3 regions of the Arthrobacter arabinosi genome follow, and region 3 is predicted to be linked to each of the others. Evidence: predicted binding sites of a transcription regulator. Region 3 holds the regulator's gene; each other region holds the start of a gene.
The links. Region 3 encodes LexA, which represses DNA repair genes until DNA is damaged. Its sites were predicted from a motif close to TCGAACANNTGTTCGA; they were not measured.

Region 1: ACX80P_RS07025 (HNH endonuclease signature motif containing protein) is a predicted target of LexA. The motif match lies at 7,909-7,924, and genes of this name have one in related genera.
Region 2: ruvA (Holliday junction branch migration protein RuvA) is a predicted target of LexA. The motif match lies at 3,796-3,811, and genes of this name have one in related genera.

Annotation. Positions count from the first base shown of each region.
Region 1 covers NZ_JBTNDF010000002.1:608,434-618,853, forward strand. Annotated here, with positions in the region: gene ACX80P_RS06995 (heme-degrading domain-containing protein) at 32-577, shown strand; SAM riboswitch class I at 710-808, shown strand; gene ACX80P_RS07000 (ABC transporter substrate-binding protein) at 914-2,611, shown strand; gene ACX80P_RS07005 (ABC transporter permease) at 2,608-3,609, shown strand; gene ACX80P_RS07010 (ABC transporter permease) at 3,606-4,502, shown strand; gene ACX80P_RS07015 (dipeptide ABC transporter ATP-binding protein) at 4,505-6,301, shown strand; gene ACX80P_RS07020 (acyl-CoA dehydrogenase family protein) at 6,298-7,584, shown strand; gene ACX80P_RS07025 (HNH endonuclease signature motif containing protein) at 7,937-9,541, shown strand; gene ACX80P_RS07030 (SDR family oxidoreductase) at 9,857-10,420, opposite strand, start outside.
Region 2 covers NZ_JBTNDF010000001.1:670,202-680,621, reverse strand. Annotated here, with positions in the region: gene ACX80P_RS03200 (type 1 glutamine amidotransferase) at 1-261, opposite strand, end outside; gene ACX80P_RS03195 (DUF1727 domain-containing protein) at 261-1,532, opposite strand; gene pdxT (pyridoxal 5'-phosphate synthase glutaminase subunit PdxT) at 1,634-2,362, shown strand; gene ACX80P_RS03185 (YebC/PmpR family DNA-binding transcriptional regulator) at 2,365-3,123, shown strand; gene ruvC (crossover junction endodeoxyribonuclease RuvC) at 3,160-3,735, shown strand; gene ruvA (Holliday junction branch migration protein RuvA) at 3,864-4,493, shown strand; gene ruvB (Holliday junction branch migration DNA helicase RuvB) at 4,490-5,605, shown strand; gene yajC (preprotein translocase subunit YajC) at 5,705-6,277, shown strand; gene secD (protein translocase subunit SecD) at 6,363-8,108, shown strand; gene secF (protein translocase subunit SecF) at 8,105-9,103, shown strand; gene ACX80P_RS03150 (RelA/SpoT family protein) at 9,260-10,420, shown strand, end outside.
Region 3 covers NZ_JBTNDF010000002.1:56,800-67,219, forward strand. Annotated here, with positions in the region: gene hisH (imidazole glycerol phosphate synthase subunit HisH) at 1-27, opposite strand, end outside; gene hisB (imidazoleglycerol-phosphate dehydratase HisB) at 24-641, opposite strand; gene ACX80P_RS04495 (DUF2461 family protein) at 764-1,453, opposite strand; gene ACX80P_RS04500 (histidinol-phosphate transaminase) at 1,530-2,624, opposite strand; gene ACX80P_RS04505 (LysM peptidoglycan-binding domain-containing protein) at 2,679-3,197, opposite strand; gene lexA (transcriptional repressor LexA) at 3,578-4,288, shown strand; gene ACX80P_RS04515 (ATP-dependent DNA helicase) at 4,320-6,392, opposite strand; gene hflX (GTPase HflX) at 6,385-7,968, opposite strand; gene ACX80P_RS04525 (class I SAM-dependent methyltransferase) at 8,091-8,699, shown strand; gene dapF (diaminopimelate epimerase) at 8,724-9,653, opposite strand; gene miaA (tRNA (adenosine(37)-N6)-dimethylallyltransferase MiaA) at 9,658-10,420, opposite strand, start outside.

The DNA.
Region 1 (10,420 bases), 550 kb from region 3:
CCACGTCCCGTGAACCACGTAAATTAGGGAGATGAGCAATGACGCCCTCCCTTCTGCCGTCCAGTCGTTCGATCCCGACGGCGGCAGCAACCAGTCTGCCGAGGCGCTCGAAGCGCTGATCGAGACGGTCGAGAGGGAAGTCGCCGAACTCCAGTTCACCCGCTTCACGAACGACGACGCCGTCGCCCTGGGGCAGTTGCTCGTCCAGCTCGGGGTAGGACGCAACCTGCCGATCGCGGTCTGCATCCGGCGGCCGGACCACATCCTGTTCCGTGCCGCGCTCGACGGCACCACGCCCGACAACGACTACTGGCTCGACGCCAAGAGCCTCACGGCCGAACGCTATCTCGTTCCCTCCCTGCTCGTCGGCCTCCGCGGGCGGCGGAACGGAGGGCGCGTGGAGGACGATCCCCTGTTCGACACGACGATCTACGCAGCGCATGGCGGCTCGTTCCCCCTGTACATCAAGGACGTCGGCCCCGTTGCCACCGTGACCGTCTCCGGCCTTCCGCAGCTCGAGGACCACAGGCTCGTCGTCGAGGCGCTGCGCACCTTCCACGCGGCCGACGGACTGTAAGCCGCTCGACGGCGCTCTGGCGCGGATCACGGCGGCGCGGTGTGGCCCTGTGCCTCCTCCCGTAACGCTGCGTGACCGATTGTGACGGGGGCCTCTGGCGTCCCCGCCGTCCCGTGCGCTTAGCTGGACCCATAACCATCCCGAGCGGCCGAGAGACCTGGATCGACGACGCCGCAGCAACCCTCCCCGTGTAGCAACGGGGAACGGTGCTACTGCCAGGACCGATGGAGAAGCTACTCGCTTTCGTTGGTCTGTCCCTCCGTGCTCCTGCATGCCCGGGGCGCCTGCCGGCGACCTGTATCAGCCCTCCATCGGGCGATGATTCAGGAGCACCGCGTGAGAACAGCAAGTCCCAGCACCGCCACTCCCCGGCCCACCCGCCGATCCCCCCGCCCGCCTGCACCCCACCCCTCCGCACCCCGCAGCATCGCCCTGCTCGCCGCGGCGGCGGGACTGGTCCTCACCACGAGCGGCTGCGGGGGGTCAGCGGCCGCCGGCGAGGACGACACCTTCGTGTTCGCCACGGGCAAGGACATCTCCTGCCTGGACCCCCACGTCAACGGCGACATGCCACAGGCATCCATCGCGGCGAACTACCTCGACTCACTGGTCTCCCAGGACAGCGAGGGCGCCATCCACCCATGGCTGGCCGCGGACTGGTCGGTCTCCGAGGACGGCCTCACCTACACCTTCACCATGCGCGACGACGTCTGGTTCACCGACGGCACCAAGCTCACCGCGGAGGCGGTCAAGGCCAACCTCGACCACATGATCGATCCCGACACGCAGTCCGGGACGGCCGGCGGCTACCTCACGCCGTACGTGGGCACGGAGGTCGTGGACGAGACCACGGCCGTCGTCACCCTCAACCGCCCGTACGCGGCGTTCCTCGAGGTGCTCGCGCAGCCGTTCCTCGGCATAGAATCACCGGCGGCGCTCGAGCGCCCCCAGGCCGAGAACTGCAACGCTCCCGTGGGGACCGGACCCTACAGGATCGTGGACTACGTACCCCAGTCCAGGGTCAGCCTGGTCCGGAACGAGGACTACAACTCGGCCCCGCCGTACGCGCAGCACGAGGGTCCCGCGCACATCGAGAAGATCGAATGGAGGATCGTCCCGGAGGACTCCACGCGCTACGGACTCCTGCGGGCCGGTCAGGTCGATGCCCTGGACCTCATGCCGTCCGTCCATGTCGACGAGGCCGGGGCGGACCCGAACGTCGAGCTGATCCTGCAGGACAGGCCGGGCAATCCGACCAACCTGATCCTCAACACGACGCGTGCACCGTTCGACGACATCGACGTCCGCAAGGCGTTCCTGCGCAGCGCGTACGTCGACGCCGGCATCACCAGCGTCTACTTCGGCACCGTGACGCGGGCCGGCGGGCCGCTGAGCTCCGCCACCGGCTTCTACTCCCCCGACTTCGAGCACGTCTACGATCCCGACCCGGAGGAGGCCTCGCGCCTGCTCGACGAGGCCGGCTGGACGGAGCGCGACGACGAAGGCTACCGCGTGAAGAACGGCGAGCGCCTGACCGTCCACTTCCCCTACACACCCGGCGCGTGGCCCGCCGCGCATCAGGCCCTCGTCACGCAGATCCAGGCGACGGCGAAGAAGGCCGGGTTCGAGGTACTCATCGAGAACGGGGACGGCGCGACCGTCAGCGAACTCGGCAACACCTTCGACTACGACCTCCGTGCCGACTACTGGAACACCAACACGGCCGACGTCCTGCGGATCGTGTTCTCCTCCGAGTACACGGAATCAGCGGGCTTCGTACCCAACGGATCGGGCTTCCGCAACCCGGAGCTGGACGGCATCCTCAACGACGCCCTCGCCACGGACGATCCCACGCAACGCGCGGACCTGTACTACCGGGCGCAGCAGATCGTGAGCGACAACGCCCTGCAGCTGCCCCTCTACAACCAGGCCAGCCAGGTGGCACTCCGGAGCGACCGCTACCGGAACCTCGCCCTCGAGCCGAGCCTGTCCCTCCCCTACCTCTACGACGTCACGACGGTGGATTCCGAATGAGCACCCAGTCCCTCGATTCCCTCACTGCAGCACCCCGCACGACGGCGACCGCCGGTACCGCCGGAAAGGTCATCGCGAGGCGGGCGGCCGGTAGCCTGTTCGTCCTCTGGGCGGCGGTGACCCTCACGTTCTTCGTCCTGCGCCTGACTCCGGGCGATCCGATCACGGCGATCCTCGGCGGTGCGGGCTCCTCGCCGTCCGCGGACACGGTCGCGGCGGTCCGCGCCGAGTACGGGCTCGACCAGCCCGTCCCCGTCCAGTACCTCTCCTATCTCGGCGACCTCGTCACGGGCGACTTCGGCGTCTCGTACATCTTCAAGGTCCCTGTCCTGGAGATCATCGGGCCGCAGATCCTGCCGACGCTGCAGCTCGCCGGGCTCGCCCTTCTCTTCGCCTGGGTGATCGCCCTCGCGTGCACCCTCCTGACGGTCGGCCGGGGGCGCGCGCTCGACGGCGCCGGCCGTGCCGTCGAGGTGTTCTTCGCCTCCCTCCCCCAGTTCTGGGTGGGCATCATGCTCGCCGTGGTCTTCGCGGTCACCCTCGGCTGGTTCCCTGTGGCCGGCAACGACGGCTTCCGGTCGCTCGTGCTCCCGGCGCTCTCCCTCGCGATCCCCCTGGCCGGGTTCATCGCCCAGGTCACCCGGTCCTCGTTCGAGGACGCCCTCGCCCAGCCGTTCGTCCTGAGCGCCCGGGCCCGCGGCCTGAGCGACACCGCCGTCCGGCTGACCCACGCCCTCCGCCACGCGATCCTGCCCGGCATCACCCTCTCCGCCTGGGCCGTGGGCTCCCTCGTGAGTTCCGCGGTCGTCGCGGAGATCATCTTCGCCCGGCCCGGGCTGGGCCGGTCCCTCGTGGACGCCATCGTGAACCGCGACCTGCCCGTCACCCTCGCCGTGGTGGTCATCATCGCCGCGGTCTACATCCTCGTGAACCTCGTGGTGGACGTCCTCTACCGCGTGGTCGACCCCCGCACGAACCCGAAGGGATCCGCAGCATGAGCCTCACCCTCGACCCCACGACGACGGCGGAGGGCGGCGCCCATGTCCCCGCCGCGCCGCCCGCTCCATCCCGCGCCCGACGCCTCGTCCGCACCACCCCGATCGGGGTCTGGATCGCTGCCGCACTGCTCACCTTCCTCGTGCTCGCCGCCGTCGTACCGTCCGTCTTCCTGCGGCAGGACCCGTTCGAGATCGATCCCGCCGACGCCTTCCAGTCCCCGGGCGGCGCGCACCTGTTCGGCACCGACCAGAACGGGCGGGACGTCTTCTCCCGCGTGATCGCCGGCACGGGGCAGTCCCTGCTGCTCGGGCTCGCCGCCACGGCGATCGGCCTGGTCCTCGGGGGCGCACTCGGCATCACCGCCGGCGTCTCCGGCAAGTGGCTGGACTCGGCGATCTGCCGTTTCGTCGAGATCCTGTTCGCCTTCCCGGGCCTGCTCCTGGCCCTGATCGTCATCGCGGTGTCCGGCACGGGCGTCGTCACCGCCGCCGTCGCCGTCGGGGTCGGTTCTGCCCCCGGTTATGCAAGGATGCTGCGCACGCAGACCCTGCAGGTGGTCGCGGCCCCGTATGTGGAAACAGCCCTGGCGCTCGGCCGGTCGAGGTCCCACATCCTCTGGCACACGGTGGTCCCCAATGTGGCGCGGCCCCTCTTCGTGCTCGTCACGCTCGGGATCGGGCAGGCGATCGTCTGGGCGTCGTCACTCAGCTTCCTCGGCCTAGGTGCGCAGCCTCCGGCCGCCGAGTGGGGCGCCATGCTCGCCGACGGCCGCAACTACCTCCAGGTCGCCTGGTGGATCGCGGCCTTCCCCGGCATCTTCATCACCCTCGCCGCGCTGACCACCACCGTGGTGGGACACCACCTGCAGCGCCGACTCGAAGCAGAGGTCTGACCGTGAGCGACACCAGGAACACCGACATCAGGACCATCGCCGAGCAGCCGCTGCTCGCGATCGACAACCTCAACGTCTCCTTCACCACGCCGCGGGGCACGGTCGACGTCGTGCGCGACGTCTCGCTGGCCCTCGCGCCAGGACGGGCGCTCGCCCTCGTGGGCGAATCGGGCTCGGGCAAGAGCGTCACGGCACGCTCGCTCGTGGGCCTGAACGCTCCCAACGCGCGCGTCTCGGCGGACCGGCTCGACGTCCTCGGCCGGGACGCCACCCGCCTTTCCGAACGGCAGTGGCGGGGACTCCGCGGCAAGGACATCGGCTATGTGCTGCAGGACGCCCTCGTCTCCCTCGATCCGCTCCGCACGGTCGGCCAGGAGATCGACGAAGCGCTCCGCGCCCACGGCGTCCGCGGCCGGGACGAGCGGAGGGACCGCGTCCACGCCGCACTGCGCGACGCCGGGATCCCCGACCCCGAGGTCCGTGCCCGCCAGCGTTCCGGCGAGCTGTCGGGCGGGCTCCGGCAGCGGGCACTGATCGCGCAGGCCACGGTGCTCAACCCGCGGCTCGTGATCGCGGACGAACCCACCACCGCGCTCGACGCCACGGTGCAGGCGCAGATCCTCGAGTTGCTCGCGGGGCTCAAGGAGCAGGGCCGCGGGCTCATCGTCATCTCGCACGATCTCGCCCTCGTGAGTCACCTCGCCGACGAGATCGCCGTCATGCAGCACGGGCGGATCGTCGAGTCCGGACGGGCGTCCGAGGTGCTCGGCGACCCGCGCCACGCATACACACGTCAACTGATCGACGCCGTCCCGTCCGCGGCCGGCAAGGGCACCCGGCTCTCGGCGGTCCCCCGGGTGTCCGTTGCGTCAAGGCCCACACGGCCCTCCGCGTTCTCCGCCGACGCCCCGGCGCTCGAGGCACGCAACCTCGTGAAGACCTATGCTGCGCCGGGCGGCACACGCCGTACCGTCGTCGACGACGTCTCCTTCACACTTGCGGCGGGGAAGACCCTCGGTATCGTCGGTGAGTCGGGGTCCGGCAAGTCGACGACGGCGCGCATCGCGCTCGGCCTCACCGAGCCCGACGCCGGGACCGTCACCCTCGGTGGTCTGCCGTGGGTGGGGAGCGCCGTGCGGACCGAGGCCCTCCGCCGCCCCCACCGGCCGGATATCCAGCTCGTCAACCAGGATCCGCTGAGTTCGTTCGACCCCCGCTTCAGCGTGGGCCGCGTCATCACCGACGCGCTCGACGCCGGCTCCATCGGGTTCCCCGGGGAGCGACGGGACCGCGCGGCAGAGCTCCTCGGGCAGGTGGGTCTCCCCCTGGACCTCGTCGACCGGCGACCGCTCACCCTGTCCGGCGGTCAGCGGCAGCGCGTCGCGATCGCCCGGGCCCTGGCGCTGCAGCCACGGGTCCTGCTGCTCGACGAACCCGTCTCGGCGCTCGACGTCTCCATCCAGGCTCAGGTCCTCGACCTTCTCGCGGATCTCCAGGAGCAGCTCGCACTCAGCTACCTGTTCATCAGCCACGATCTCGGCGTGATCCACCACGTGAGCGACGACGTCCTCGTGTTGAAGGACGGCCGCGTGGTCGAGTCGGGTACGGCGTCCTCGATCTTCACGGCACCGGCCACCGATTACACGCGTGCACTGCTCGACGCCGTACCCGACATGCCTGCCCGCGTACCTGCCGGCGTCGTTCCGGGTGCTCCCGGTGCTGTATCCGGTGCTGCACCCGGCAAACCCGGCGCGCCCACCTCCACCCCCGACCACGATCCGGCAGGAGCCGACCGATGACCACCGACACCCTCTCGACCACAGCCGACGCCCGTTCCGCCGACGCTCCGTCCACCTACGTACGGCTTGCCGAGCGCTTCCGTCCGCTGTTCGACGAGATCGCTGCCGGTGCGGCGAAGCGTGAGGACGAGCGGATCCTCCTGCACGCCCAGGTGCGGCAACTCGCGGACGCAGGATTCACGGCGCTGCGGGTGCCGGTCGAGTACGGCGGGAGCGGGGTGAGCGCCCCGCAGTTCTTCCGGCTGCTGATCGAACTGGCAGCCGCGGAGTCGAACCTGGCGCAGGCCCTCCGCTGCCATGTCGCGTTCGTCGAGGACCGCCTGTACGCCGACGATCCGGTCTGGCTGCGCCGCGTCGCCCAGGGCGCGGTGCTCGGAAACGCGTGGACGGAGACCGGGCCGGTGCCGGTCGGCGGTGTCAGTACCACCATCACGCGCGACGGTGACTCCTACCGCGTGAACGGCACCAAGTACTACACCACCGGGAGCCTGTACGCGGACTGGATCCAAACGGGTGCACGGACGGCCGACGGCGTCGACGTCATCGCGCTCGTGCAGCGGGACGCGCCCGGGGTCGAGGTGATTGACGACTGGGACGGCTTCGGCCAGCGCCTCACGGCCAGCGGCACGTCGATCTTCCGCGACGTCGTCGTGTCCGGGGCGGACGTGATCACGGAGACGGAGCATCCACCGTACGACACCGGCGTGTACCAGCTCGTCCACGTGGCGACCCTTGCCGGGATCGCGCGTGCGGCTGTCCGCGACGTGGCTGCGGAGGTCCGGGGGCGGAGCCGCACCTTCAGCCACGGGAACGGTACGAGACCCAGTGAGGACATCCAGGTGCAGCAGGTCGTGGGAGAAGTGTCGGCGCTTGCCTTCGCGTCCGAGGCTGCAGCACTGCGAGTGGCCCAACTGGTGCAGGAGGCCTACGAGGCACACCTCGACCTCCCACGTGCAGACGCGGACTCCGCCGCAGTTGCGGTGGAGTTCGCGTCGTCGCAGGCGCAGATCGTGGTGACGGACCAGGTTCAGCGGGCGGCGGCGACCATCTTCAACGCGCTCGGGGCGTCATCGACCCGCCGGGGCCTCCAGCTCGATCGGCACTGGCGGAACGCCCGCACCATCTCGTCGCACAATCCGGTCATCTACAAGTCGAGGATCGTGGGTGATTGGGAGATCAACGGGACGGTGCCGGAATTCGTGTGGCGGGCGGGCGACGCACCTGGGGCCTCATCGGCGGACTCACCGGAGGACGACGGCGGTAGCGTGCCCGCGCCGGGGTGACCCGGGGCACGGCGGGACGACGGCGGTGGGCTGCCTGGTGAAGCTCGCTCAGCCGCCGACGGGCGCGTGGCCGTATCGTCCGAACAACCGCTCACGCAGTTCCGACGGGACCGAGCCGTCGGACCCAGGCGAGAACGGGGCCGGTGCATGGGCCGGCGCCGTCGTCACGCACCTTGGCGGGGCGGCGACGCCGTAGCAGGGACCAACCGGGTCAGGGCGGCATTCAAGTGCTCGACAGTGCCCTGCCGCACCATATTCACAGCAGCCGGGGTATGTGGACGGAGGAGGCCACTCTTATCCACATAACACTTCTGTCCGCCGAAATAGTAGGTGTGTTCGATAAAATTCAGGTATGGCAATCGCACCGATCGAGCCCGTCAACGCGACGCCGAGTCCTCTGGACTGGGCGTGCGACGCGCTTGGCGAGTGCGCACGAGGCGTGAGTCAAGAGCACCGAGTCATGACGAGGAAGGAGGCCGTGCGGTTCATCGTCGATGTCGAAAACGCCTCGAAGCTCGTCGACTACCTGCAGGTCCTGGCAGCCAGGCTGGCCGAGGAGCACAACCTCGCTGACCCCGATGGTGATCGATTGGCCGGCGGTTCGCTCCTGGCGCGGGCAGAGCGGTCCGTCAGCACAGACGACCCTGGCAGGGATGCCGAAGAGGGACGCACCTCATCCGCCAACGGATTCAGGAACTGTGCCGACTTCCTTCGCGCCACACTGGGTATCAGCCGGGCGGAAGCAAAGCGACGGTTGACCCTGGCAGACCTGGTTCTCCCCCGCGTGTCGCCGACCGGAGCGACGATTCCACCGCGGCTCACGACACTCGGGGCAGCAATGGCCTCAGGTCGCATGAGTGGGCGTGCCGCGATCATCGTCGCACAAGCGGTGCAGCGGGTGGACCCGTTCGCGACACCAGAGCAGCTCGAGTCGACGGAGCAGCACCTGACACGGCAGGCGATCGAAGCCGACGAAGACATCCTTCGCGTGATCGCGCGCAGTTGGGAGAGCGCCTTCGATCAGGACGGGCAGGAACCAACGGACAAGGTGCTGCGCGCACGGCAGGGCGTCTTCCTCAAGGGCAGACGCCACGGACTCCACTTCCTCGAGATCGGCGCAACGGACGAGCAGTTCGAACATCTGGCAACGGTCATGAATTCGACCGCCAACCCGCGCGGTGCATCGGGCAGGACGGACGATGCCACGCACGGCCAAACCCCGAATATCGCCGGTGGCTCGACCGGCTCGACCGGCTCGACCGGCTCGACCGGCTTTGACGGCTTTGACGGCCAGGGCGTGGACGAGTCCCATAGTGCTTTCGTCGATCCTCCACCTCAGACGAGGGCCCAGGCACTCCTGGAAGGACTCGTTGCCGCCTGTAGAGTCGCCTTGAGCACTGCGGCCCTTCCATCGACGGGTGGCCATCGTCCGCAGGTGATGGTGACGATCGATTACAACGATCTCCTCGGCGCGACTCAGCGGGCCGGCTACTCCGTGTTCTCCGAGCAGATCAGCGCAAGGAACATCAGGAAGCTGGCGTGCGACGCGGACATCATCCCGCTGGTTTTGGGCAGCAGCGGTCAGATACTCGACATCGGACGGGCGCAGCGCCTTTTTCCGCCACACCTTCGGCGAGCGCTCGTGGCCAGGGACAAGGGCTGCGCTTTTCCTGACTGCTCCATCCCGGCCAGTTGGTGCGAAGCCCATCATCTGGAGCCGTGGTCGGCAGGTGGCACGACGAGCATCGACAACGGCGTCCTCCTGTGTTCCCGTCATCACCACGTCATCCATCAGGATGCATGGAGCGTCCAGTCCCGACATGGCATTCCGTGGTTCACTGCGCCTCGGACTCTGGGTCCTCCGGGAATCGCGCGCCGGAACCGGTACTGGCAGGCCGGGCGAGTGGTCAACGGAGCACTGATCGACGGCGATGCCCGGCCGAGCCGAAGCTTCTAGAACGCACCCCGGACGTCTCGGAGCACAGCGCCTGATGTTCGCTGTTCTTGGTGCTTACAGTGCGTCCCGGCGCAGTTCGTCCCCGCACCGTTCGACCCCGCGTGGTCCGGCCCAGTCCGGCTCGATTCGTCCAGAGCGGTGCCCGCAATACCGCGCAATACTGCGCGTTGCGGCCGGTGCGGCCGGTACGGCCGGTGCGATCGGTGCGACCGGTGCCGGTTCAGGACCGACCACCCACACAGGAGCGCTGATCGCCCGACGCACAGAAGGCGGCACCCCACCGGAGGGCGCCGCCTTCGTACCGCCGTCGTCGGACTACAGTGCGGCCTCGATGGCCTCCGCGACCGGCGTCTCACCGCTGTTGAACTGGATGGTCTTGTCCACCGTACCGAGGTTGCCGAGCACGACTGCGGCTACGAGAGCCACGTCCTCACGGGCCACCGAGTCCTGCTGCGGCTTCGCGGACACCTCGATCTTCCCGGTCCCGGGATCCGTGGTCAGGGACCCGGGCTGGAGGATGGTCCACGCGAGTTCCGTGTTCCGCAGGTACTCGTCAGCAGCAGCCTTCGACTCCGCATAGGAGAAGAAACCGTTGTCCTCCGGAACGCCATGGTCCTTGCGTGCACCGAGGTAGGACACCATCACGTATCGACCGACCGAGGCCTCCTGTGCCGCATCCATCGAACGGATGGCCGCATCGCGGTCCACCGCATACGTGGCTTCCGGGCTCGAGCCACCAGCGCCGGCAGACCATACGACCGCGTCATGACCACGGAAGACGTCGGCCATCTGCGCCACCGACAGCTCGGAGACGTCGGCGACGACGGGGGTCCCGCCGGCCTGCTCGACATCGCCCGCGTGGTCCTTGTTGCGGAAGAT
Region 2 (10,420 bases), on a different contig from region 3:
CTGGATGACCACCTGCCCGCTGTCCTGGCCGCCGCCGCCGACGATGATGTCGACGTCGTCGGGGAACTCGTCTCCCGCGTTGTGCTCGAGGATCTCGGCCCCGTAGCCACGCCACGCCAGGCGCTGCTTCAGCACGAGGACGTTGCCGTAGTCGCCGTAGATGTTCATCTCGCGCGGGTACAGCTGCAGGATGCGCAGGGAGCCCTTCGACGGGTCGGTGGGCGCCTCGGTGAGGGCACCGGCGGATGGGGCGTCACTCATCAGGAGACCACCTCGACCTTCGTGATCTTGGCCAGTTCGCGGCGGACCGCGAGCATGGCGGTGTACGTGCAGAAGATGCGCTTCGGGTGTCCCGCGGAGCCGCGGATGAACTGCCGGAGCGCGTCGGTGATGTCGGGCTCGACGGCGCCGACGCGGACGTCGTCGTACTTGAGGCGCAGCGCCATGTCGTACGCCCGCACCCCGGTGACGACGTCCACCCCGCCGAGGCCCAGCGAATCGAAGTCGACGTCCCACAGCCAGGACATGTCGCGACCGTCGGCGTAGTTGTCGTTGATGGCGATCATCGTCGCGCAGCCGGCGGGGTCGAAGGACTTCAGGCCGAGCCGGAAGCCGCTCGGATTCTTGACCAGCACCAGTTCCAGGGGCTGCCCGTCGACGACGAGGCTCTCGCCCCGCCCGAAGGCCGGTTCGACGGCGGCGAGGGAGGAGAACAGCTGATCGCCGTCCGCGCTGCCGCCGAGGACGGCGCGGGCCGCCGCGAGAGCCGCCGCGGCGTTGAAGATGTTGTAGACGCCGCGCAGGCGGAGGTCGGTGCGCGTCGTCGTGCCCTCCACCTCGAAGACGGCCGCGTTGCCGTCCACAGAGGCGAGGACGACGTCGGCGGGGAGGGCCGAGGCGGGTGCGGTCCCCGCGGCGCCGCGGAGTTCGTCGTCGTTGGGGAAGGTGCTCCGGAGCGAGGCGTCGAGGCCGAAGTAGACGACGTCGGCCGCCGTGATCGACGCCGCCAGACCTGCGACCCGCGGGTCCTCGCGGTTCAGCACGACCGTGCCCGTGGTGGCGAGCGCGATCCGCTCGAGCAGGCGCGTGGTCGCGTCGATCTCCCCGAAGCGGTCCAGCTGGTCGCGGAGGACGTTGAGCAGCAGGGAGTACCGGGGAGGGACGAGCTTCACGAAGTGCACGGCGTGGGCCTCGTCCAGTTCCAGGACGGCGACGTCCGCCGTGAGGCGCCCGCGCCAGTCCACCTCGCCGAGCAGGGCCGCCGCGACACCGCGCGTGAAGTTGCTGCCCGTGCGGTTGGTGAACACGGTCAGGCCCTGGCCCTCGAGCAGTTCGACCACCATCTTGGTGGTGGTCGTCTTGCCGTTCGTGCCGCTGACGACGACGACGCCCCGGGGGAGGGTGGACAGGGCGCGGCCCATGAAGCCGGGGTCGAGGCGCTCGACCACGAGGCCCGGGAACGCGGAGCCTCCGCCGCGCAGGCGGGAGGCGAAGCGCGCGGCCTTGCCCACGAGGACTGGAAGGGGATTCATGCCTCCAAATTACCGCAGGCCCGCCCGCCTCCCCGGGACGTGGCGGGGAGGCGCTCCTCACGCCCGCCGGAGGCGGGGCCGGGAGAACCTAGAATTGGGGGATGACCTCCCCGTCCTCCCCGGTCCCCTCGCCCGTGTCCGGCGTCGTCGTCGGCGTCCTCGCCGTCCAGGGCGACGTCCGCGAGCACATCGCGACCATCGAGTCCCTGGGCGCGCGGGCCGTGCCCGTGCGGCGGGCCGCCGAGCTGGCCGCGGTCGACGGCCTGATCATCCCCGGCGGGGAGTCCACGACGATGGACAAGCTCACCCGCACCTTCGGGCTGGCCGGACCGCTGCGCGAGCTGATCGCCGGCGGGATGCCCGTCTACGGGTCCTGCGCCGGGATGATCATGCTCTCCGACGTCCTCGCGGACCCGTCCACGGACCGCCTCGGCAATCCCCAGCAGACCCTCGGCGGCCTCGACATGGTGGTGCGGCGCAACGCGTTCGGGCGGCAGCGGGAGTCCTTCGAGACCGATCTCTCCTTCGGCGGGCTCGCCGCGACCGGGAGCGCGGACGGCGGCGATCCGGTGCGTGCCGTGTTCATCCGTGCCCCGTGGGTGGAGAAGGTGGGCGAGGGCGTGCAGGTGCTCGCGCAGGTGCCCGCCTCGGAGACGCCGCAGCCCGGGCCCTCCCCGGACGGGGCCGGCGCCGGTGCGGACCCGGAACCGGTGGCTAGAATTGTCGCAGTGCGTTCAGGGAACCTGCTGGCCACGAGCTTCCACCCGGAGGTCACGGGGGAGCGGCGGGTCCATGAACTGTTTATTCGGATGATCAGAGGAGAAGCGTAGGCATGTCGGGGCACTCCAAGTGGGCAACAACGAAGCACAAGAAGGCCGCGATCGACGCCAAGCGCGCGAAGTCCTTCGCCAAGCTGATCAAGAACATCGAGGTCGCGGCGCGGGCCGGCGGCGCCGACGTCGCGGGTAACCCGGGGCTCGAACTGGCCGTCTCCAAGGCCAAGAAGACCTCGGTCCCCATCGACAACATCAACCGCGCGGTCAAGCGCGGGGCCGGGCTCCTCGGCGAGGCCGTCGACTACCAGACCATCATGTACGAGGCGCGCGGTCCCCAGGGCTCCGCCCTCCTGATCGAGTGCCTCACGGACAACAAGAACCGTGCAGCCTCCGAGGTGCGCCTCGGCATCTCCCGCAACGGCGGCACGATCGCCGACCCGGGCTCCGTGGCCTACCTGTTCGCGCGCAAGGGCGTCGTCACGCTGCCGAAGAAGGACCTCACCGAGGACGAACTGCTCCTGTCCGTCCTCGACGCCGGTGCGGACGAGGTCAAGGAGTCGTCGGAGTCCTTCGAGATCGTCTCCGAGCCGCAGGACCTCCGGGCCGTGGTCGCGGCGCTCGACGAGAGCAGCATCGAGTACGAGACGGACGAGGTCGAGTTCGTGCCCTCCATGCAGGTGGACCTCGACGCCGACGGCGCCCGCAAGTTCCTGAAGCTCGTGGACGCCCTGGAGGAGCTCGACGACGTCCAGAACGTCTACTCGAACGCGCACCTCCCGGACGAGGTCCTGGCCGAACTCGAGAACGAGGACTGACATCGTCCTCCTCGCCCCCGCGCGGCCTGTAGCACCGTGACCTTCCGCGTGATGGGCGTCGATCCCGGGCTGACCCGCTGCGGACTCGCCGTCGTCGACATCGAGCCCAACCGGCGCTCCACCCTCGTGGCCGTCGGCGTGGTCGGCACCGACGCCGGGCAGAGCCTCGACGAACGGCTCCTGGTCATCGCGGAGGCCGTCGACGCCTGGCTGGACCTGCACGAGCCGCAGGCCCTCGCCGTCGAGCGCGTGTTCAGCGGCACCAACATCAGCACCGTCATGGGCACCGCGCAGGCGTCCGGGGTCGTCATCGTGTCCGCGGCGCGCCGGGGTATCCCGGTGGCCCTGCACACTCCCACCGAGGTGAAGGCCGCCGTCACCGGGAACGGGCAGGCGGACAAGGTCGCGGTCACGAAGATGGTGACGAAGATCCTGCGCCTCGATACGCCGCCTCGGCCCGCGGACGCCGCCGACGCCCTCGCCCTGGCCATCACGCACGCGTGGCGTCGGGGAGTGGGGACGCAGGGTGCGGCCGCGGCCGCGGCCGGCGGGCTGGTCACCCCGGCGCAGCGCCTCTGGGCCGAGGCGGAGGCCCGGGCCCGACGCCGCTGACCGGACGGCCGGCGGTGTGGCGACTCGTGCCTGCAGCGGCACACCGGTACCGTAGTGCATTAGAACGTGTGTTCGACGCCGGGTGGACGCCCGGCGACCTCCGCCCGCAAGCGCCCTTGGAGCTCTTCATGATCAGTTCACTGCGCGGAACAGTGACCCACGTGGGCCTGCACTCCGCCGTCCTCGACGTCAACGGCTTCGGCATGCTGGTCCAGGCGACCCCCCAGACCCTCGCCGGTCTCCGGGTGGGGGAGCAGGCCACCGTCGCCACCGCCATGATCGTGCGGGAGGACTCGATGACGCTGTTCGGCTTCGAGGACGCCGACCAGCGGGAGGTCTTCGAGACCCTCCTCGCGGTCAGCGGCGTCGGGCCCCGCCTCGCCCTCGCCGTCCTCGCCGTCCACACGCCCGAGGCCATCCGCATCGCGGCCGCCTCGGGCGACGACAAGGCGTTCAGCAAGGTCTCCGGCATCGGCCCCAAGGGCGCCCGCCGGATCGTCCTCGAACTCGCCGGCAAGCTGGTCCCGCTCGACGCGAAGCCCGGCGTACCCAAGCAGACGTGGCAGGGCCAGGTCCTCACCGCCATGATGGGCCTCGGCTGGTCCGAGAAGGACGCCGGCGCGGCGATCGACGCCGCCGTCGACGAGGCTCCCGAGGTCGCCGCGACCGGTGATGTGGGCCAGATCCTGAAACTCACGCTGCGCAGGCTCGGCCAGGACGGCGCCCGCAGCTCGGCCCGGACGACGGTGGGCGGATGACGGGCGAGCAGCAGGAGGACGCGCCGCTCGTCGCGCCGGCCGCCGACCCGGAGGACCGCGCCGTCGAGGCCGCGCTCCGGCCCAAGAACCTCGACGACTTCGTGGGCCAGAAGCGCGTGCGCCGGCAGCTCTCGCTCGTCCTCGAGGCATCCCGCCTCCGCGGACGCAGCGCCGACCACGTGCTGCTGTCCGGCCCTCCCGGCCTCGGGAAGACGACGCTCGCGATGATCATCGCGGCCGAGATGAACGCGCCCCTGCGCATCACGTCCGGTCCCGCCATCCAGCACGCCGGGGACCTCGCGGCCATCCTGTCCTCCCTCACCGAGGGCGAGGTCCTCTTCCTCGACGAGATCCACCGCATGTCCCGGCCCGCCGAGGAGATGCTGTACATGGCCATGGAGGACTTCCGCGTCGACATCATCGTCGGCAAGGGGCCCGGCGCCACCGCGATTCCGCTGGAGCTGCCGCCGTTCACCCTCGTGGGCGCGACGACCCGCGCGGGGCTCCTTCCCGGCCCACTCCGGGACCGCTTCGGCTTCACGGGGCACCTCGAGTTCTACTCGACGGAGGAGCTGGAGCTCGTGCTCCGCCGCTCCGCGATGCTTATGGACATGAAGGTCAGTTCGGCCGCGTTCGCGGAGATCGCCGGCCGGTCGCGGGGCACCCCGCGTATCTCGAACCGCCTGCTCCGGCGCGTCCGGGACTGGGCGCTCGTGCACGGCGCCGACCTCATCGACGCCCGGTCCGCGGGCGCGGCGCTCGACATGTACGAGGTGGACGCGCGGGGCCTCGACCGGCTGGACCGCTCGGTGCTCACCGCGCTCATCACCAAGTTCAACGGCGGGCCCGTGGGACTGTCGACGCTCGCGATCGCCGTGGGCGAGGAGCCGGAGACGGTCGAGACCGTCGCCGAACCGTACCTGGTCCGCGAGGGCATGCTCGGGCGCACCCCGCGCGGGCGGATCGCGACGGCCGCCGCGTGGCGGCACCTCGGCATCGAGATGCCCCAGAACGTCGCGGCCGCGATGCCCGAGGACCTGTTCTCCGTCGCGCCGGAGGACCTGATGGCCACGGAATCGACGGTTGACAGTTGGGCCCAGCCGGACTCCTGACGCGGGGACGCCCAGGAATCGGCTTTACACTGGTGTCTCACGATGTGTGCCGCGGCACAGTCCTGCCACCCAGACCCCAGTCCCAGGAACGGATCCCCAGTGCTTGCACATGTAGTCGCCCAGCCCACCACCGGACAGACCGGCGGCTTCGACATCTTCAGTCTGCTGCTCCCGCTGGCCCTGGCCTTCCTCCTCTTCACCATGTTCCGCCGGCAACGGAAGGCGCAGCAGCAGGTCAAGGAGATGCGCACCCAGATGGAACCCGGCACCGAGGTCATGACCCAGTTCGGTCTCTTCGGCACCGTCGTCTCGATCGACCAGGAGAACAACAAGGCCGTCCTCGAACTCTCGCCCGGCACCTTCGCGACCGTCCACACGCAGGCGCTCTCGAAGGTGGTCCAGCAGGAACCCGCCGCCGGGGCTGCAGACGCCGCCGTCCCCGACCCGACGGACCGGACCGGTTCCGACGGCGCCTCGGTGCCCGACGACGTGTCCTCGATCGACGGCGTCGACCGCCGCCCGGCCGGCGGGTCCACCGCCGCGGGAACCCCCGGGTCGACGTCGGGCGTGGAGAGCCCCGAGGAGACGCTGGAGCGCCTGAACCGGGAGTCCCAGCGGGAAAACCGCGACGCGCGCGACGCCCGCGACCCCAAAGCGAACCCCGACAACTAGCATTCCGTAGGGCGCCGGTACCCGTACCGGCGCCCCCACGATCAACCGGCGCACCAGACGCGCCACTGCATAAGGACATCCCACCATGCCTCGTACCGGTCCCGGGACGGCAGCCAAGCGGACACTAGTCTGGCTGGGCGTACTGACAGCACTGCTCGCAACCCTGCTGGGAGCAGGCTCCTACTGGAGCACCGCGAGCTGGAGCCCGCGCCTGGCCCTCGACCTCGAGGGCGGGACGCAGATGATCCTCGCCCCCCGGGTCCAGGACGGCAGCGAGATCACGCCCGAACAGCTCGACCAGGCGGTGGAGATCATCCGCCAGCGCGTCGACGGCTCCGGCGTCGCCGAAGCGGAGATCAACACCCAGTCCGGCCAGAACGTCATCGTCTCCCTGCCCGGCACCCCCGACGCGCAGACACGCGATCTCATCCAGGCCTCCGCGCAGATGGAGTTCCGCCCCGTCCTCGCCGGCGGGCCCGGCCAGGCCCCGGCCGCGGAGACGCCGACGCCGGAGGATCAGCTCCCCAAGCCGGCGGCGGAACCGAAGGACGCGAGCGACCCCAACTGGATCACCCCCGAGCTCTACAAGGAGTTCGAGGCCCTCGACTGCCTGGACCCGGCAGCACTGGAACCGGCCGAGGAGCCCGCGCCCGCCGACAAGCCGATGGTCGCGTGCGAGCCGGACACCCAGGGCAAGTACATCCTCGGCCCCGTCGAGGTGCCGGGAACGGACATCTCCACGGCGAGCTACGGGCTGCAGCGCAGCCAGGGCGGCCAGACGCTCAACACCTGGGCCGTGAACATCGACTTCAACGACGAGGGCACGAAGACCTTCCGCGAGGTCACCGAGCGCCTGTACGCGATCGGTGACGGCGACCCGCGGAACCAGTTCGCGATCGTCCTCGACGGGCGCATCGTGTCCGCGCCGACCACCAACGCCGTCATCCCCGACGGCAACCCCCAGATCAGCGGCAACTTCACCGAGGAATCAGCGGCCGCCCTCGCGGAGCAGCTCAAGTACGGTGCACTGCCGATCAGCTTCGAGATCCAGAGCGAACAGCAGATCTCGGCCACGCTGGGTGCCGACCAGCTGCGCCTCGGGCTCATCGCCGGCCTGATCGGGCTCCTCCTCGTCGCCGCGTACTCGATGTTCCAGTACCGTCTCCTCGGCCTGGTCACCATCGCATCGCTCGTCGTCGCCGGTGTCCTGACCTACCTGGCCATCTGCATCCTCGGCTGGACGGAGAACTACCGCCTCTCGCTCGCCGGGGTCGCCGGGCTCATCGTGGCCATCGGCCAGACGGCCGACTCGTTCATCGTCTACTTCGAGCGCATCCGTGACGAGCTCCGCGACGGACGCGGCCTCGTCTCCGCCGTCGAGAACGGCTGGCGGCGTGCCAAGCGCACGGTGCTCGCGTCGAAGGCCGTGAACCTGCTGGCCGCCCTCGTGCTGTTCTTCGTCGCCGTCGGCAACGTGCGCGGGTTCGCGTTCACGCTCGGCCTCACCGCCATCGCCGACCTCATCGTCGTCTTCCTCTTCACCCACCCGGTCCTCCGGCTCCTGGCCCGGACCAAGTTCTTCGGCGAGGGACACCCCTGGTCCGGCCTGGATCCGAGGCGCCTCGGCGGCATCCCGCTGTACCGCGGCGCCGGCCGCCTCCGCCAGCCGGGCGAGGGCACCGCGAAGCCGGTCGCCGTCGCACGGACCAAGAACAAGGGCGCGTCGGCCGAGGCCGAGCGGCGCCTCACCATCGCCGAGCGTCGTCGCGCGGAACAGCAGAAGGCCCTCGCGGGCCGCACCGGTTCGTCCAGGAAAGAGACCACCGAATGAGCCGCACCAACTTCGCCACCTTCGGTAACGAGCTGTACTCGGGGAAACGCTCCTACCCCTTCGTCGCCAAAAGGAACCTCTGGTTCCTGATCGCCGGGGTCGCCCTGCTGATCTCGATCATCATCCCGGTGGTCAAGGGCGGCTTCAACCTCGGCATCGACTTCCGGGGCGGCTCCGAGTTCACCGTGTCCGCCACGCAGAACACCGATGTCGCGGTCGGCGAACAGGCCGTGACCGACGTCGTCCCCGAGGCCGTCCCGCGCGTCACCAACATCGCGGGGGACACGATGCGCATCCAGACGGAGCGTCTCTCCGACGACCAGACACTGAGCGTCCGCGACAACCTCGCTGCCGGGTACGGCGTCGACGAGGACCAGGTCACCTCGAGCTTCGTGGGCCCCACCTGGGGTGAGGACGTCAGCCGGCAGGCCCTGATCGGGTTCGGTGTGTTCGTCCTGCTGGCCGCGATCCTCATGGCCGTCTACTTCCGCACCTGGAAGATGGCCCTCGCCGCGATGGCCGCCCTCGTGGTCGTCATGGTCGTCACGGCCGGGCTCTACTCGCTGAGCGACTTCGAGGTCACGCCCTCGGCGATCATCGGCTTCCTCACGATCCTGAGCTACGCCCTGTACGACACGGTGGTGGTGTTCGACAAGATCCGCGAGAACACCGCGGAGGTGAGGACCTCGACCGACCGCACGTTCGCCGAGCAGGTCAACCTGGCCGTGAACCAGACGCTGGTCCGGTCGATCAACACCTCGGTCGTCGCGATCCTCCCGGTCGCCTCGATCCTCTTCATCGGGTCCTTCCTGCTCGGCGCCGGAACCCTGCAGGACCTGTCGCTGGCCCTGTTCATCGGCATCATCCTCGGCACCCTCGGCACCATCTTCATCGCCGCGCCGCTCTACGCGGCGCTCCGGATCAACGAGCCGGAGCTGAGGGAGCAGGAGCAGAAGGTCCTCGGCAGGCGGTCGCTGGAAGCCGCCCACGCCTGAGCCCCGTCCCGCCGCAGCGCCGCGATCGGCCGCAGGAGACCCGTACGGGTCTCCTGCGGCCGATGCCGTTCAGCGCGCGGCTAGAATTGAACCGTCGCATGACCGCTGTTATCGCGGGTGCTCCAGGGCTCCGGGATCGAGATCGAGGGATGGCACATGGCTGAAGCGGTGAACCCCGCTGTAGGGTCCGACGGCGGCCCGGGCCCGTCCACGACGGGCCCGACCGGTCCGATCGCCACGGATGCCCCGCGCCCCGGTCCGTCCCACGCGCTCGTGCAGCCGGAGACGCCGTCCTCCGCGCCGTCCGCGACGAGCGCCGACCAGGTGGCTCCCGGCAGGCGCGGCCGGACCCGCGCGCGCATCGCCCGGCTCACCGGCCGCGGCTCCTCCGGCTACTCGCCCGTCCTCGAGCCGCTCCTGCGCACCGTCCGGGCGAACAACCCGAAGGAGGACCTGGACCTCATCCAGCGTGCCTACCTCGTCGCCGAACGCAGCCACGAGGGGCAGATGCGCAAGAGCGGCGACCCGTACATCACGCACCCGGTCGCCGTCGCCACCATCCTGGCCGAGCTCGGCATGACCGGCACCACGCTCGCGGCGGCCCTCCTCCACGACACCGTGGAGGACACCTCGTACACCCTCGCCGAGCTCAAGCGCGACTTCGGGCCCGAAGTGGCCATGCTCGTCGACGGCGTGACGAAGCTCGACAAGGTGTCCTTCGGGGACGCCGCCCAGGCCGAGACGGTGCGCAAGATGGTCGTCGCCATGGCGAAGGACATCCGGGTCCTCGTGATCAAGCTGGCCGACCGGCTGCACAACGCCCGCACGTGGCGTTTCGTCTCGGCCGCCTCGTCGGCCAAGAAGGCCCGGGAGACCCTCGAGATCTTCGCTCCGCTGGCGCACCGCCTGGGCATGAACACCATCAAGTGGGAGCTGGAGGACCTGTCCTTCGCGGCGCTGCACCCCAAGGTGTACGAGGAGATCGTCCGCATGGTGGGGGACAGGACCCCGGAGCGGGAGAAGCACCTCAGCCTCGTGCGGAACCAGATCGAGGAAGACCTCCGGGCCGTGAAGATCAAGGCGACGATCACGGGACGGCCCAAGCACTACTACTCCATCTACCAGAAGATGATCGTCCGCGGTAAGGACTTCGACGACATCCACGACCTGATGGGCGTGCGCGTCCTAGTGGACAGCGTGCGCGACTGCTACGCGACCCTCGGCTCCCTGCATTCGCGCTGGAACCCCCTGCCCGGGCGGTTCAAGGACTACATCGCGATGCCGAAGTTCAACATGTACCAGTCACTCCACACCACG
Region 3 (10,420 bases):
GAGGACGGTGACGGTGCGGGCGGTCACAGCGCTCCCTTCGTGGACGGGATTCCCTCGACGCGCGGGTCCGGTTCGACGGCGGCGCGGAGCGCCCGGGCGAGGGCCTTGAACTGGGCCTCGACGATGTGGTGCGGGTCGCGGCCGCCGAGGACGGTGACGTGCAGGCAGATCTGTGCGTGCAGGGCGAGGGCTTCGAAGACGTGGCGCGTCAGCGATCCCGTGAAGTGTCCGCCGATGAGGTGGTACTCCTGGCCGGCCGGCTCCCCGCCGTGGACGAGGAACGGGCGTCCCGAGATGTCGACGACGGCGTTGGCCAGCGCCTCGTCCAGCGGGACCGTGGCCTCGCCGAAGCGCCGAATCCCGGCCTTCGTGCCGAGGGCGAGGCGCAGTGCCTCGCCGATCGCGATGGCCGTGTCCTCCACGGTGTGGTGGACGTCGATGTGCGTGTCGCCGGAGGACTTGATGGTCATGTCGATGAGTGAGTGCTTCGACAGGGCCGTGAGCATGTGGTCGTAGAACGGCACCGTGGTGTCGATCGAGGAGATCCCCGTGCCGTCGAGGTCGAGCTCGACGAGGACATCGGACTCGCTGGTGACGCGCTCTATGCGGGCCGTGCGGCCGCGGGCGGCATCAACTGTCATGGCTTCTTCCTTCTGTGCGCGTCATTCGGGCACGGATCGACGTGGGACCAGGGCGGATGGCGCATGCCACCTCGCGGTCCTGCCCTTCAATTCTAGGTGCACCCGCCCGGGCCGTCCGCCCGTCACCGCGCCCGGGCGCCGCCCGGCGGTCCGAACCGCTCCTCCGCGGTCAGGGCGGACGCACCCACGTAGCGGCTCAGCCACTCGTGCAAGGCGACGGGTTCGCGCAGGAGCGCGTCGATGCCCGAGGACGCGGAGGCGACATCCACCCAGGCGGGCCGCCGGACGCGGTGGTTGACCTCGATGCCCTTCCAGCGCAGCAGGTCCGCCCGGGGGTGGTCCGCCGGGTACCCGCGCGGCACCCGCTTCAGCGGTTCGGCGCGGCCGGGGCGGAGCATCATCCCGCCTCCGGTGATCGCCCTGATCGCGGCGACCAGGGCGGGGCCGGACACGGCGTCGGCCACCGCGGACCTGAAGCGGGCGAGCTGGTCGGCTGCGGGCAGCGGCAGGCCGGTGGCGACCAGCAGGCCGAGGCTGCTCACGCGGATGAACGCGCCCACGCCGTCGGGCCGATCGGCGACCGCGCCGATGAAGGTCTTGTACGGGGGGCTGTCCGCCCGGAATCTGAGGTCGTTGTGCGGGCGGTAGATCCGCCACTCCGTGAAGACCGTCAGGGCCGCGCACACCGCGGTGAAGACCGGGCGGACACCGTCCTCGTACAGGCGTCGTTCACGGGCCCAGAAGTCGCGGGAGTTGTCCGCCTCCAGCCGCGCGAAGAACGACTGCGCCTCGTCGAAGATCGGACGCTCCATGCGACACATGATGGGCGATGCCCGCAGGTGGCGCAAGACCCGGAAGGGCTCCCCCGCACGGGGTGCGGCGCGGGCGTCAGAGCAGGGTCGCCAGCGCTTCCAGGAAAGCCGTCGTCTCCTCCTCGGTGCCCGCGGTCACCCGCAGGGAGCCGGGGATACCGACGTCGCGGATGAGGACCCCGGCGTCGAGCAGTCCCTGCCAGACGCGATGCGGGTCCTCGAGGCCGGAGAAGAACACGAAATTGGCGTCCGATGGGGCCGGAGCGAGACCGAGGCCCTCGAGCTCGCGCACGATGCGGTCCCGCTGCACCTTGATCGCCTCGACGTTCGCCAGCAGCGTGTCCGCGTGGGTGAGGGCTGCGTTCGCGGCGGCCTGGGTGATGGCGGACAGGTGGTAGGGCAGCCGGACAAGACGCAGGGCGTCGGTGACCTCCTGCGCGGCCGCGAGGTAGCCGATCCGCGCGCCGGCGAGGGCGAACGCCTTGCTCATGGTCCGCGAAACGAGCAGCCGCGGGCGTCCCGGAAGGAGGGTGAGGGCGCTCTCCGTGCCCTCCTGGGCGAACTCCCCGTAGGCCTCGTCCACGATGATGATCGCGCGGGCGTCCTCGCCGGCCGCGTAGGCCGCCTCCACCACGTCGAGGCCGAGCGCCGTGCCGGTCGGGTTGTTCGGTGAGCAGAGGAACACGATGTTCGCGCCCGATTCCCGGACGGCGCGCGCGGTGTCCTCCGGCGTCATCGCGTAGGCGGCGCCGCGGTCGGCGGTGATGTAGCGCGTCCCGGTGCCGCTCGCGAGCAGAGGGTACATGGAGTAGGTGGGCGGGAAGCCGATGGCGGTGCGCCCGGGACCACCGAACGCCTGGAGGACCTGCTGGAGCACCTCGTTGGAGCCGTTGGCGGCCCACAGCTGGTCGGGCGTGAGGCCGTGCCCGAGATACCCGGCGAGGTTCTTCCGGAGCTGGGTGAATTCGCGGTCGGGGTAACGGTTGAGCCCCCGGGTCGCCTCGGCGACAGCCTCGACGATGGCCGCGTGGACGTCCGCCGGCACGCCATGGGTGTTCTCGTTGACGTTGAGCAGGATCGGGACGTCCAGCTGGGGAGCACCGTAGGGGTGCAGCCCGACGAGATCGTCACGCAGGGGAAGGTTGGCGAGGGCGTCGACGGAGGAGGGCACCCGTCGAGTTTAAGGGATGCCGTCGTCCGGGGACCAATGGGCGGCGTGAGCCGGTCAGCCCTCGGTGGGTACCGCGACGCGCTGCCCGGCCTGCACCACGGAGTTCGGCAGGTCGTTGAGTTCGACGATCTCCGCCACGGTGTCCCGGGGGTCGCGCTCGGGCGCGTACTGCATGGCGAGGTCCCAGAGGGTCTCCCCGGCCGCGACGCTCACCTCGACGGTCGCCGTGGTGGTCGGCGCCGATTCCCCCGCCTGGGCCTGGGAGGTGAGGAATGCTCCGAGGAGGATCAGGGCGGCGACGCCGAGGGCGATCGGCAGTCCGACCAGCAGCAGGCGCCCTCGCCGGGTGAGCGTCAGGGGGCCTTCCGCACTCCGCTGCGTGGAGGTACGGGGCTGCATGGAGGAACGGGGCTGCATGGAGGTACGGGCGGAGTCGGCACGGGAGGGGGCGGCGAAGGACGAGGGCACGGAGGGGCGGGTGGACGCATCAGGCGAGGGGACGAGCCGGAGGCGGCCGTCACCGCGGCTGGGCGTCCACAGCGAGCTGCCGTGCAGTACAGGTGCTACAACCATTGCCGATCCTCTTTCCTTCGAATGCTCCGGTCAGGTCAACCGCCTGATTCGAACACACGTTCTATTTGGCTCTGCCTATTTCTAGCACTTAGCAACGACCCGTGTCGAGACTCGGTCGAACACATGTTTGATAACTGCGCCCGTCTGTCCTAGCGTGAAGGGGACAGGATGTCGACCGCGGATGCTGCCCCTCCGGGGCGCTTCCCGAGCCGACATCCCCTACACAACCAGCCGCCTCTGACAAATACGGTTTCCGGTCCACGGATGCCGAACGGCGGTGACGACGGGATCGGCGATCCCAGGCGAAAGGCGCGACAGTGGCGGAACCAACAGCGGCAGCCCGGCAGGATTCGAACACCGCCGATGCTCCGGCAGGCGCCGTGCCCATCTCAGCGGGCCGGGGCAGGCCCCGCGGCCGCTCCGCATCCAAGGGCCTGACCGCCCGGCAGCTGACGATCCTCGAGACGATCCAGCGGTCGATCGCCGACAAGGGCTACCCGCCGTCCATGCGGGAGATCGGCGACACCGTCGGCCTCGCAAGCCTGTCCAGCGTGACCCATCAGCTGTCGCAGCTCGAGCGGCTCGGTTATGTGCGCAGGGACCCGAAACGTCCCCGTGCCATGGAGGTCCTGCTCCCCCTCACCCTCGCCCCGGACACGTCCGCGGGCCCGGTCGGATCGACCCCGGGCAAACCCTCCGAGTACCAGATCGCCGTCGACACCGCCCTGGTGCCGCTCGTGGGCCGCATCGCCGCGGGTGGACCGATCCTCGCAGACCAGATGGTGGAGGACGTCATGCCCCTGCCCCGCCAGCTCGTCGGCCACGGGGACCTCTTCATGCTCAGGGTCTCGGGGGACTCGATGGTGGATGCCGCCATCTGCGACGGCGACTGGGTCGTCGTCCGCCGTCAGCAGAGCGCCCAGAACGGCGACATCGTCGCGGCCCTGCTCGACGACGAAGCCACGGTCAAGACCTTCCGGCAGCGTGACGGCCACACGTGGCTCCTGCCGCAGAACACCCGCTACGAACCCATCCTCGGTGACCACGCCAGCATCATGGGCAAGGTGGTCTCGGTGATGCGCGCCCTGTAGCCGGGTAGCGCCGGGAGCGGGCCGGGACGCGTCAGCGCCCCGCGAGACGCTCCAGGATCCCCGTGACGGTGGCGCGGTCCGTCGTCGTCCAGAAGGGCGGGAGGGCGGCCCGCAGGAAGCCCCCGTACCTCGCGGTGGCGAGGCGGCTGTCCAGGACGGCGACGACACCCCGGTCCTCCGTCGCCCTGATGAGTCGGCCGGCGCCCTGCGCGAGCCGGACGGCGGCGTGGGTGGCGGACACGCTCATGAACCCGTTGCCGCCGCTGCGGGCGACCGCCCGGGTGCGCGCGGTCATCAGCGGATCGTCCGGCCGCGGGAACGGGATGCGGTCGATCACGACCAGCCGGCAGGAGAGCCCCGGCACGTCGACGCCCTGCCACAGCGACATGGTGCCGAACAGGCAGGTGTCGGGTTCGTCCGCGAACTGCGTGACCAGCGCGTTGAGCGAGGACTCCCCCTGGCACAGGATCTCGAAGTCGACCTTCGGGCGCAGCGCCTCGGCCGCCTCCTCGGCGGCACGCTTCGACGAGAACAGTCCCAGGGCGCCTCCCCGGGACGCTGTGAGCAGCCGCAGGAGCTCCTCGAGCTGCGCGTCGGAGGTGCCGCGCTCGGGTTTGGGCAGGTCCTTCGCCATGTAGAGGACGCCCTGCCGCGGGTAGTCGAAGGGGCTCCCGACGTCGATGCCGGTCCAGGCGGGCGCGCCGGGACCGCTGAGGCCCAGCGATCCCGCGACGGGACCGAACTCGGAACCGATCGCGAGGGTCGCGGACGTCAGGATCACGGTGTGGTCCTCGAACAGTCCCTCCCGCAGCCGTCCGGCGACGGACAGTGGCGCGACGTTCAGCGTCGCGGGCGCGCTCTCGTCGGGTTGCGAGTAGCCGGAGCCCGGCGTGAAAGTGCTGGGCCGCGACGCCCAGACGACCTCGTTGAGGTCCGACGCCGCGAGGATCCGCTCGGCGAGCTCGAAGACCAGCGTGGTGCGGGACCGCGCGACCTGCCGTCCGCCGTCGACGTCGGCTTCGGACTTGCCGTCCGTCTTCGTGTCCGACAGCGCCGCGCGGGCAGCATCCCTGACCTGGGCGAGGGACTGCTCGAGATCCTCGGGCAGTCCTCCCGGCAGCAGGCCCGAGGGGACGAGCTCGGCGGCCGCCTCGAACGCGTCGGCCGCCGTGTCGAGGGCGCCGGTGGTGATCGAGGCGTGGCGGCGGAGGGCCGCGGCGGCCGCGGTCACCATCGGGGCGGAGAGCTGGCCGGAGACGGCGCCGGTGACGCGGTCGTGGAGTTCGTGCGCCTCGTCGATGACGACGACGTCGTACTCCGGCAGCACGGCCAGTCCCTCGAAGGCGCTGATCGCGAGCATGGCGTGGTTGGTGATGATGATGTCGGCGTCCGCTGCCGCGGCGCGGGCCTTCTCGCTGAAGCACTCCTGGGCCATCGGGCACCGGGCGGCGCCAAGGCACTCCATGCTGGAGACGGACACCTGCCGCCACGCGCGGTCGCTCACGCCCGGCACGAGGTCGTCGCGGTCGCCGGTTCCGGTCTCCTCGGCCCATTCGCGCAGCCGCACCACGTCCCTGCCCAGCGCCGAGGACGGGCCGTCGGTGGCCGGGGCCGGGTGCGGAGCGGCGTCCTCGCCGAGGCTGAACAGCGTGCCGGGGGCGTCCTCCTCGGGGAAGCCGCCGCCGGTCTTGTGGAGGCAGACGTAGTTCGACCGGCCCTTGAGCAGGGCGACGTCGACGGGGCGCGTGAGGGCGGGTCCCACGGCCTCGAGGAGGCGCGGGAGATCCCGACCCACGATCTGCGCCTGGAGGGCGAGCGTGGCGGTGGAGACGATGGAGGGGCGGTCGCTGTCCATCGCATGCGCGATCAGGGGCACCAGGTACGCGAGCGACTTCCCGGTGCCGGTGCCGGCCTGGACGAGCAGGTGCTCGCCCGACCGGATCGATTCACTCACCTGGCGGACCATCTCGTGCTGGCCGGAACGCATCTCCCCGCCCATGGCCCCCACCGCGGCGTCGAGCAGTTCCAGGGCCTGTCGGGCTTCAGCCGAGGGGGGAGCCGCGTCCGACGCCGCCCCGGCGCCGGACCGCGTGCTCTCACTCATGCCGGACGTATGCCTCCAGCTCGGCGGCCAGGCCCTCCCGGACCATCACCTCGAGGCGCGTGCCCTCACCGACGTGTTCGAGGCCGAGGATCTCGACGTCCTCCTCGTGGAGGCGGCTGAGGATCTCGCCCCGCTCGTACGGCACCATCAGGTCCAGCTTCACGCCCGGGCGCGGGATGCTCGTGCTGATGAGCTGGCGGAGTTCCGTCAGCCCCGCTCCCGTCCGTGCGGAGACGACGACGGACCGGGGTTCGCGCTGCCGCAGGCGTTCGATGACGAACGGGTCGGCGGCGTCGGCCTTGTTGAGCACGATGATCTCGGGCACCTTGCGGGCGTCGACCTCGGTCAGGACGGCGCGGACCGCGGCGATCTGACCCTCGGGGTCGGGGTGGGAGGCATCGACGACGTGCAGGATCAGGTCGGAGTCGGCGACCTCCTCGAGCGTGGAGCGGAACGCCTCGATGAGCTGGGTGGGCAGGGAGCGGACGAACCCGACGGTATCGGCGAGGGTGTACCCGATCCCGTCCGGCGTCTCCGCCCTGCGGACCGTCGGATCCAGCGTGGCGAACAGCGCGTTCTCGACCAGGACGCCGGCGTCGGTGAGCCGGTTCAGCAGCGACGACTTCCCGGCGTTGGTGTAGCCGGCGATGGCCACGGAGGGCACCTGGTTGCGCCGGCGGTTGGACCGCTTGGTCTCCCGCGCGGGCTTCATCCCGGCGATCTCGCGGCGGAGCTTCGCCATGCGCGTGCGGATCTTCCGCCGGTCGAGTTCGATCTTCGTCTCGCCGGGACCGCGCGAGCCCATGCCGGCGCCCGCGCTGCCGACCTGGCCGCCTGCCTGGCGGGACATCGACTCACCCCAGCCGCGCAGGCGCGGGAGCAGGTACTCGAGCTGCGCGAGTTCCACCTGCGCCTTGCCCTCGCGGCTCTTGGCGTGCTGGGCGAAGATGTCGAGGATCAGGGCGGTCCGGTCGATCACCTTGACCTTCACGATGTCCTCCAGCCCGCGGCGCTGCGACGGCGACAGCTCGCTGTCGACGATCACGGTGTCGGCCCCGGTGGCCTGGACGATGCCCTTGAGCTCCTGGGCCTTCCCCGAGCCGAGGAACGTGCCCGGGTCCGGCTTGAGGCGCCGCTGGACGATGCCGTCGAGCACCTCCGACCCGGCCGTCTCAGCCAGCGCGGCGAGCTCCTGCAGGGAGTTCTCGGCGTCCTGCGCGGTCCCCTCACTCCACAGGCCGGCGAGGACGACGCGCTCCAGCCGGAGTTGCCGGTACTCGACCTCGGTGACGTCCTCGAGTTCGGTGGACAGGCCCGCGACGCGGCGGAGCGCGCGGCGCTCCGCGAGGTCCTCCTGGTCTCCGTCGGCGCCCGACGGCCCGTCGTCCTGCGAGAGGGCCAGGGCCCGTGACCGCCAGGTCTTCTCGGTCGGCACGGACGGCTCCTCCGTGCCCGGTGTTCCGTTCTTCGCCTTGGCCACGGCAGCTTCGTCGCTGGCGAGGATCCGGTCGATGACGGCCTGGATCTCCTCCGGGCCCATGTCGGCGCCGGTGGAATGTCCGTGATTCTCGGTCATGGTCTCCCTAGTTCAGTGGACTTCAATCCTACGGCTGACTGCCCGGCGCACTCCAGCGTATTCTCCCAGCGCGAAACCCGCCCTCCCGTGCCGGCTCCCGGCGTGCCGATAGGCTTCTGCCCATGGAGTCTCAGCACTATTTCAGCGCCCAGCCTGCGGGACCGGACACGCGCCGGCCGCTCTCCGTCGTCCTGGACGGCGCCCGCCGGGACCTCGTGACGTCGTCGGGCCTGTTCAGCCCCGACGGCGTCGACAAGGGCACCGCGATCCTGCTCGACACCGTTCCGGACCCGCAGGGGCACCGCATGCTCGACGTCGGGAGCGGGTGGGGGCCGATCGCCCTCACCATGGCGCTGCGCGCGCCCGACGCCGTGGTCCACGCCGTCGACGTCAACGAACGGTGCGTCGCGCTGACCCGGGAGAACGCCGCACGGCTCGGACTGGGCAACGTGGTGGCCGGCACGCCCGATGCCGTGGACGACGCCCTCGAGTTCGACACCATCTGGTCCAATCCGCCGATCCGCATCGGCAAGCAGGAACTGCACGCGCTGCTGCTGCGCTGGCTCCCGCGCCTCGCTCCGGGCGGGCGGGCCTGGCTGGTGGTGCAGAAGAACCTCGGCGCCGACTCGCTGCAGCGCTGGCTCGGCGGGGAACTCCCCGAGGGCTTCAGCGTCCGGCGTGCGGAGACGTCCAAGTCCTTCCGCATCCTGGAGGTGCATCGGACGGAGTGACGCGCGGTGTCGGGGACCGGCCGCTCAGGCTGCGGGGAGGAGCACGCCCTCGGCCACCAGGGCGGCCGGGCCGCTGAGCTGCACGTGCTCGCGGCCGTCCGGTCCGTCGAAGAAGGTCACCCCGACGACGCCGCCCGGGACGGCCACCCGCCACTGCGCGGGAGCCCCCTGGCCGGCCCAGAACCGCGTGGCCGCCGCGGCGGCGCAGGCGCCCGTCCCGCAGGACTGCGTCTCGCCGACGCCACGCTCGTGGACGCGCATGGTGAGACGGCCGACGCCGTCCTCCCCCACCAGCGGATCGGAGGGCACCACGAGCTCCACGTTGGTCCCCTCCGGCGGGACCGGCTGCACAACGGGTGCCCGGTGCAGTTCGGTCCTGTGCAGTTCGGCGGCTTCGGCCAGCGCGACGACGGTGTGCGGGTTGCCCATGCTGACCGATAGTGCGGGGCGGTCGACGTCGAGCCCGCCGATCTCCACGAGCGAGTCCATGCCGCGGGACACGGCCGCCTCGGGGAAGATGAACTCCCACGGGCCCATGTCCACCGCGTACCCGTCGTGCGAGCGGGTCACGCGCTTCACGCCGGCCCGGGTGCCGATGGCTAGCTCACCGCCGTCGGGCAGGTCCGCGACCGACGAGGAGAGCAGGAAGTGGGCGAAGACGCGTACCCCGTTGCCGCACATCTCGGACACCGAGCCGTCCGCGTTGCGGTAGTCCATGAACCATTCGGCGTCGGGCTCCGTCAGCAGGAGCGCCCGCCCCTCCGGCAGGGCCGCGGACCGCACGGCGCGGATGTACCCGTCGGCGCCGATCCCGCGGTGGCGGTCGCAGAGCGCGGCGACGAAGGCGGCGTCGTCGGGCGCCGAGGCGTCGGGGTCGAGCGTCAGGACGAAGTCGTTGCCGGTGCCGTGGCCCTTGGTGAAGGAGAACGGGGCGGGGGCGGGGTGGTCTGTCACAGTCCTAGGATAGGTCCCCGTGCTGCCGCACGAGTTCGACCGCCCGGTCGACGAGACCCGGCGCCTCCCAGTCCGTCCAGGCCACGCGGGGGTCGCCGCGGAACCAGGTCAGCTGGCGCCGGGCGAACCGGCGGGTCGCAGCGATGGTGTCCTCGACGGCGCCCTGCTCCGACAGGGAACCGTCCAGCACCCTCAGGAACTGCCCGTACCCGAGGGCGCGGGACGCCGTGCGCCCGTCGCGGAGTCCGGCCGCTGCGAGGCGACGGACCTCCTCGGCCAGGCCGTTGCGCACCATGGCGTGCACGCGGTCGGCGAGACGGGCGCGCAGGACGTCCCTGTCGACGGCGAGGCCGATCTGCACGGCGGGCTGGTGGTACTCCCGGCGCGGCATGAAGGCGCTGAAGGGCCGCCCGCTGACCTCGTGCACCTCGAGCGCGCGGACGAGCCGGCGATCGTCGTCGATCCGTTCGGCGGACGCGGCGTCGACGGCCCGCAGCTTCTCCCGGAACGCCTCCCGTCCGGTGGTGGCGAGTTCCTCCTCGAGCCGGGCGCGCACGGCGGCGTCGGTGGGAGGGAACTCCAGCCGGTCCAGGGCTGCCCGGAGGTACAGGCCGGACCCACCGACGAGGATCGGCACCCGCCCGCGGTCCTGGATGTCCGCGATGATCCGGCGGGCATCCTCCTGGTAGGCGGCGACACTCGCCTCCTGCGTGACGTCGAGGGTGTCGAGCAGGTGGTGCTCGATACCCTGCCGCTCCGCCGGGTCC